2 regions of the Leisingera sp. JC11 genome follow, and region 2 is predicted to be linked to the other one. Evidence: riboswitches for the same ligand, from Rfam matches in the RefSeq annotation. Region 2 holds a riboswitch; the other holds the start of a gene.
What was found. A riboswitch is a leader RNA that binds a small molecule or an ion and turns the genes downstream of it on or off. The one in region 2 is predicted to bind cobalamin.

Region 1 (3,626 bases), on a different contig from region 2:
CAGCTGCGCCCCGTGCAGGCGCAGGGGCTGGACAACTTCGTCTCCTACTTCTCGACGCCTGCGCTGTTCAACTCGATCAAGAACTCGCTGTGGATCGCGGTCCTCAGTACCGTTGTCACCGTCTCGCTTGCCTTCTGGTTCGCCTACGCGCTGAACCGCAGCTGCATGAAATACAAGGGGGTGTTCCGGCTGATCGCCATGGCGCCGATCCTGGTGCCGTCGCTGCTGCCCGGTATCGCGCTGGTCTACCTGTTCGGCAACCAGGGAATGATCAAGGAGCTCTTGTTCGGCGCCAGCATTTACGGCCCCATCGGCATCGTGATCGGCTCGGTCTTCTTCACTTTCCCGCATGCCTTCATCATCATCTCAACCGCGCTGGCGATCTCTGACGCGCGCCTCTACGAAGCCGCCGCCAGCTTGCGCTCCACTCCCTGGCGCACCTTCTGGACCGTCACCGTGCCCGGCGCACGCTATGGCCTGATCTCGGCGGCCTTCGTGGTCTTCAACCTGGTGATCACCGATTTTGGCCTGCCCAAGGTGATCGGCGGCCAGTTCAACGTGCTGGCGGTGGACATCTACAAGCAGGTGATCGGCCAGCAGAACTTTGAAATGGGCGCGGTGGTCTCGGTGGTGCTGGTGATCCCGGCAATCCTCGCCTTTGCCATCGACAGAATGGTGCAGTCCAAGCAGGTGGCGCTGCTGTCGGCACGCTCGGTGCCTTATGAGCCGCAGCCGAACAAGAAGATGGACCGTATCTTCTTTGCCTATTGCACCCTGATCGGCATCTTCATCGCCGGGCTGCTGGTAGTCTGCCAGTTTGCGGCGCTGATCAAGTTCTGGCCTTACGACCTGAGCCTCAGCCTCAACAACTACCAGTTCGACAGGATGGATGGCGGTGGCTGGGGATCCTATGTGAACTCGATCAAGCTGGCGCTGATGACGGCTGTGGCTGGCACCGCGGTTGTGTTTTTCGGCGCCTATCTGGTGGAGAAGTCCAAGGGCTTCCGCACCGGGCGCGCCATCTTCCAGATGTTTGCGATGCTGCCGATGGCAATCCCCGGCATGGTGCTGGGGCTGGCGTATATCTTCTTTTTCAACAACCCCGCCAATCCGCTCAATGCGATCTACGGCACCATGGCGATCCTGGTGGTCTGCACCGTCACCCACTTCTACACGGTGTCGCATCTGACGGCTGTGACTGCATTGAAGCAGATGGACCGGGAGTTTGAATCCGTTGCCGCCTCGCTCAAGCAACCCACGATGAAGCTGTTTGCCCGCGTCACGGTGCCGGTCTGCCTGCCCGCGGTGCTGGACATCTCGATCTACCTGTTTGTCAACGCAATGACGACGGTGTCGGCGGTGGTGTTCCTCTATTCGCCCAAGACCACGCTGGCGTCGATTGCGGTGCTGAACATGGATGACGCAGGCGATATCGCCCCGGCAGCGGCGATGGGGATGATGATCTTCTACACTAACGCGCTGGCGCGGATCATCCACCTGCTGGCCTCCCGCGGCATCCTGCGCCGCACCCAGGCCTGGCGCAGCCGCTAACCGCGGTTTCCGCCGGGCAGCCTGAAGAGGCCGCCGTTGCCGCCGGCCCCATCGCGGCCGCAACGCAGGAGCTGAACGGCGGTGCCCAGGAGCCGGGCTGCTGACCGGGTCCGCAGCGGGGGCGCGGGAGGCGGCGGTGCCTTCCGCCGCAGTAAACTGGCGCAGTTCTCTCTTGGCTTCTGAAGGCCCCCGCAGCAGGCGGGGGCCGCACAGCCAGGATTGAAGTTTTCCGGAATCCGCTGAAGTTTTTCTTGCCGCAACGGAAGTGATGCGCTACGCGCGCTTTACCGGTCCCGCAAGGGCTAAGAGGGAATCCGCGGTGCCAGCCGGCGCCAAACGGAACTGCCCCCGCAACTGTAGGCGGCGAGTGCTGTGCCATGATGTCACTGGATCCACGCGGTCCGGGAAGACGGCGCAGGCAATGACCCGCCAGTCAGGAGACCTGCCGGTGAAAAACTGAAGCACACCGGACGGGGTTGTCCGGGGAGGTTGCCGGCAAGATGCGCCGCCGCTGTCCGGCGCCGCAAAATGGGGCCAGATACCCAGCCTTGCCGGTCAATGCCCTTTCACCCGTTCTCCGGTCATTGACATATGGAGATCGAAGATCATGTTCCTGCGTTCCGGCCTGATGGGCCTTTCCTTCCTTGCGGCCGCTCAGGCTGCTGCCGCCAGCGAGAGTTTTCCGCTGACCATTCAAAACTGCGGTGAGACCGTCACCTTCGAGGCGCCGGTTGCGTCTTCCGTGACCGTTGGCCAGGCCGCCACTGAAGTGCTGTATGCGCTGGGCCTGGGCGACAAGGTGCTGGGCACCTCGGTCTGGTTCAACGACGTGCTGCCCGAATATGCCGAGCTGAACGACAAGGTCGAACGCCTGGCCGACAACGACCCCAGCTTTGAAAGCGTGGTGGCCAAGCGCCCCGGCCTGGTGGCAGCCCAGTATGAATGGCATGTCGGCCCCGAAGGCGTGGTCGCCAAGCGGGAGCAGTTCCACGACCTCGGCATCCCGACCTATGTGATGCCCGCTGATTGCGTCGGCAAGGACAACACCACCGGCGGCGACGGCACCCGCACCCGGATGTTCACCACCGACAGCCTTTATCAGGGCATCGAGGAACTGGCCGCGATCTTCGGCGAGGCTGAGAAGGGCGCTGAGCTGGTTGCCGACTACAAGGCGCGCGAGGCTGCAGCTGTTGCCAAGGCACAGGAAGTTGCGCTGGAGGATGCTTCCGCCGTGTTCTGGTTCTCTTCGCCCGAAATGGAAAGCGATCCGTTCGTGGCCGGGCAGAAAGGCGCCCCGGGCTACATGATGCAGCAGCTGGGCCTGAAGAACGTCATCGAAACCGACGAGGAATGGCCGACCGTTGGCTGGGAAACCATCGCCAAGGCCAACCCGACGGTGATCGTGATTGCCCGCATGGACCGCCGCCGCTTTGCCGCTGACGACTACGAGAAGAAACTGGAGTTCCTGCGCACCGATCCGGTCGCCAGCCAGATGGACGCGGTGAAGAACGACCGTATCGTGGTGATGGATGCACAGGCGATGGACGCCACCATCCGCGCCATCCCGGCGCTGGAGGATCTGGCCGCTGAACTCAGCGCGATCGGCAACGGCGAATGAGCGCAGCCGCCGCAGTCGCATGGCAGGGCTTCCGGGGCGCTTGCCTGGCCCTGCCGGTGCTGGCCGCGGCGGTTCTGGCAGGCGCAATGATCGGGGAGACCGCGCTTGCGCCTGACCTTGTCCTGTCGGTTCTGGCCAACAAGCTGGCCGGGGCAGGCCTGCCGGTGGATCCGGTGGACCAGGGCATCATCTGGAGCTACCGGCTGCCGCGGGCGCTGGTGGCTGCGGCCTGCGGGGCGGCGCTGGCGGTCGCCGGGGTGGTGCTGCAGGCCTTGCTGCGCAATGCGCTGGCAGACCCCTATATCCTTGGCATTTCCGCCGGCGCCTCGACCGGGGCGGTGGCGGTCACCATTGCCGGCCTCGGCGGCGGCGCCCTGTCGCTGTCCTTCGGCGCCTTCAACGGGGCGCTGCTGGCGTTCGGCTTTGTCGCCATTCTGGCGCGGGCCGCCGGGGCAGG
Region 2 (3,626 bases):
CTCGGACCATCCGGCCTATTTCTATAGTCTCAGGGCGTCGGACACGCCCTGCCGCGATCTGGTCAACATGCTGCTGGCAGAGCTGTGCCCGCATGACTTCCGGCAGATGTTCATCTGCCACAAGGAGGAGTTCTACCGCCAGTACCAAGGGTGGCCGGAGACGAAAAAGGCCTATGCGGCGGAGTTCCTGGCGCGGGAGTATGCGGTGGACAAGGCCGGCGCGCGCGAGGCACTGTTCGGGCATGAGCCGGATATGGAGGGGCGGATGCCCCGGCTGCCGCGAAACCGGCGCAAGGGGGTGGTTGAGCGGGTCGGCCCTTGGGGGGCTGTGAACCGGGTGAGGGGGCGATAGTATGGAGCGCTTTAAGAAGTATCACTCTTCCAGAGCCGCTTGCGGCTCGGTTCACGCCCGTCCCGCCCCCGTCATGCCGGAGGCGTGCTTTCAGCACGACGGCGGGCGTGAAACGCCCCCCCTCGGGACGGGGCGCGAACCTGTGTTGGATGTGAAAACCCAGGAGCAACAGTGATGTTCGGCTTTATCCGCCTGCTCCTGATCCTTCTTGTGGTGCTGACCGTGGTCTACGCCGCGGTGTCCCTCTACTCGCGCGAGATGCGGCGGCTGAAGCTCAAGCGGCGCTGGAAAGAGAAGGGGTTGACCGGCGACCGCGCGGCCTTCATCCAGCGGGGGCTGAAACAATACGACAACTCGTTCCGGCGCAAGCTGATCCTCCTGGTCTATATCATCCCGCTGGGGGCGCTGGCGCTCCTGATCTACGTCATTAACTTCATGTGAGGCTCCTCCCCATGCGTTTCATCAAATGGGCTTTCCTGATTACATTCTGGGTGCTGTTCGGCGCCTTCCTGCATTACACGCTGCCGCAGTACGACGTGGTGCGCATCGTCAACACCTATGAGGAACGGCAGGAGCTGAACGATTGGACGCGGATCTTCTGGTCCAAGCCGGACGACCAGTCGGCAGAGCTGATCAACCGCGATGTCCAGTTCATCCAGGCGGTGCGCGGCAACGGCCGCAACATGGTCTACCGCAACGAGGACACCGGCTGGAACTGGCCGCCCTATTTCAAGTTCGACACCGCGAACCTCTACACGGACGCCAATGACAGCATCTCGACCAAGGCGAACCCGGAGTGGGTGGCGGTGCTGCATTACGGCTGGCGCAACGAGTTCCTGTCGATCTTCCCCAATGCGGTGACGATCAAGCCGGTGGCGGGGCCGGAGGACAAGCCAACCAACTGGTTTTCGATCATCTTCCTGGTGCTGCTCGGGGCGCTGTTGTGGGCCATCTATGTGCGCTGGCGCCGGTTCCGGCAGGCGCGGATCGACCCGATGATCGAAAGCGCCGAGGACAGCCTTTATGCGGCGGGCGACGCCATCGCCGAACGCAAGGGCCGGTTCCGGCGCTGGCTGGATACCTGGAAATCGAAGTGAGGAAAGGCCGCCGGTTGGGCGGCCTTTTTCATGGGCGTCCGGCGGCACCGGCGAATCGATTCGGGCGCGTGAAACCTGCGTAACTGCGTGAAAGATAAGCGCTTGCCGCAAATAGACCGGCGGATGCCGGTTTGAGATTCCGGCGTGTGATTCCGTTGCCAGTACAGAAAACCTGCATGTCTTTTTCCGGTTTTGGCGGGTCGGATTTGTCTTCGCCGTTGCGCCGGGATTAGGGCAGTTTCCGCCTCAGCAAGGTGCCGCCCTTCGGGGCGGAGAATTGGGAAGCTGGTGAAACTCCGGCACTGCCCCCGCAACGGTGACCCCGGGCAAGGCATGGCAATGACCACTGAAGGAGATCCTTCGGGAAGGTGCCAGGCCCCGCCGCCGAATGGCCCCGGGACAGTCCGGAAACCAGCCTTGCCAGGAAAACGTCAACCGCGGGCGGCGGCGGGGCGGTTGCAGGCGCGTGGCCTGCAATCTCTCTCCCCATGCCCGCAGCCAAGCCAACCTGCCGCGGGGATGCGGCAAAGGAGAGAAGCAGATGCTTCACGACAGCGATATTCTGGCCAAACTGGTGGCCCGTCAGAAAAACTATTCCCTGGAACAGGCGTTTTACACCGATCCGGGCGTGCTGGACCTGGACATGCGCCAGATCTTCTACCGCGAGTGGCTGTTTGCCATTCCCGCCTGCGAGATCCCGAAGGCGGGCAATTTTGTGACCCATCAGGTCGGCGCCTACAACGTCATCATCGTGCGTGGTACCGATGGTGAGGTGCGTGCGTTCCACAACGCCTGCCGCCACCGCGGGTCGGTTGTGTGCAAGGCCAAGAAAGGTAATTCGCCCAAGCTGGTCTGCCCCTACCACCAGTGGACCTACGAGCTGGACGGCTCTCTGCTGTGGGCGCGCGACATGGGGCCGGATTTCGATGCCTCCAAGCACGGGCTGAAACCGGTGCACTGCCGCGACCTGGCCGGTCTGATCTACATCTGCCTGGCGGATGAGGCGCCGGACTTTGACACCTTTGCCGCAGTGGCCCGCCCCTATCTGGAGCCGCATGACCTGGGTAATGCCAAGGTGGCCTATGAAAGCTCGATCATCGAGAACGGCAACTGGAAGCTGGTCTGGGAGAACAACCGCGAGTGCTATCACTGCGGCGGCAACCACCCTTCGCTGTGCCGGACCTTCCCCGAGGATCCGTCCGTCACCGGTATCGAGGGCGGCGAGACCCCGGCGCACCTGCAGAAGCACTTCGACCGGATCGAGGCGGCAGGCGTGCCGGCGCAGTTCCAGATCGACGCGCGCGGCCAGTACCGGGTGGCGCGGATGCCGCTGAATGAGGGCGCTGAGAGCTATACCATGGACGGCAAGGCGGCTGTCGCCAAGAAGCTGGGCCGGGTGCCGTTTGCCGATGCGGGCACGCTGCTGAAGTTCCACTACCCGACCACCTGGAACCATTTCCTGCCGGATCATTCCATCGTGTTCCGGGTGACCCCGATCAGCCCGACCGAGACCGAAGTCACCACCAAGTGGTTGGTGCACAAGGATGCGGTCGAGGGCCAGGACTATGACCTGAAGCGGCTGACCGAGGTCTGGGTCGCGACCAACGACGAGGACCGCATCGTGGTGGAGGACAACCAGCAGGGCATCAACTCGCCCGCTTATGAGCCCGGCCCCTATTCGGAAGTGCAGGAAAGCGGCGTGATCCAGTTCTCCAACTGGTATGCCGAGCACCTGACCCGTGCGCTGACCGGCCGCCACCTGATCGCGGCGGAGTAAGCGGATGGGACTGCAGGCCAACTTCGAGACGCTGGACGAAACCCTGGCGTGGAAGGACGACGAGATGCTGGAATGCGTCTCGGTCGTGCCGGAAGCGCCGAACACCGCCACCTTCAGCTTCCGCGCGCCGTCCGGCGCGTGGTTCAAATACCAGCCGGGCCAGTTTATGACGCTGGAGCTGCCGGTGCCGGGCGGGACCGTCTGGCGGACCTACACCATCAGCTCCTCGCCGTCGCGGCCGCTGTCGATCTCGGTCACGGTGAAGGCGCAGTCTGACAGCATCGGCACCCGCTGGATGCTGGACAATCTGCGCCCGGGCATGTTCCTCAAAGCCTCCGGCCCGGCGGGCGTGTTCACCCTGCCGAAGCGCCCGAACGGCAAGTTCCTGTTCATCTCCGCA

Region 1: it holds a riboswitch for cobalamin, as region 2 does, so the genes downstream of both, AB1A62_RS00895 (ABC transporter substrate-binding protein) here and AB1A62_RS06020 (aromatic ring-hydroxylating dioxygenase subunit alpha) in region 2, are expected to answer to the same signal.

What each region holds. Positions count from the first base shown of each region.
Region 1 covers NZ_JBFCVS010000001.1:181,144-184,769, reverse strand. Annotated here, with positions in the region: gene AB1A62_RS00900 (putative 2-aminoethylphosphonate ABC transporter permease subunit) at 1-1,551, shown strand, start outside; cobalamin riboswitch at 1,823-2,016, shown strand; gene AB1A62_RS00895 (ABC transporter substrate-binding protein) at 2,159-3,169, shown strand; gene AB1A62_RS00890 (iron ABC transporter permease) at 3,166-3,626, shown strand, end outside.
Region 2 covers NZ_JBFCVS010000004.1:81,855-85,480, reverse strand. Annotated here, with positions in the region: gene AB1A62_RS06035 (DUF6638 family protein) at 1-352, shown strand, start outside; gene AB1A62_RS06030 (hypothetical protein) at 527-793, shown strand; gene AB1A62_RS06025 (DUF1523 family protein) at 805-1,449, shown strand; cobalamin riboswitch at 1,685-1,884, shown strand; gene AB1A62_RS06020 (aromatic ring-hydroxylating dioxygenase subunit alpha) at 1,991-3,226, shown strand; gene AB1A62_RS06015 (hybrid-cluster NAD(P)-dependent oxidoreductase) at 3,231-3,626, shown strand, end outside.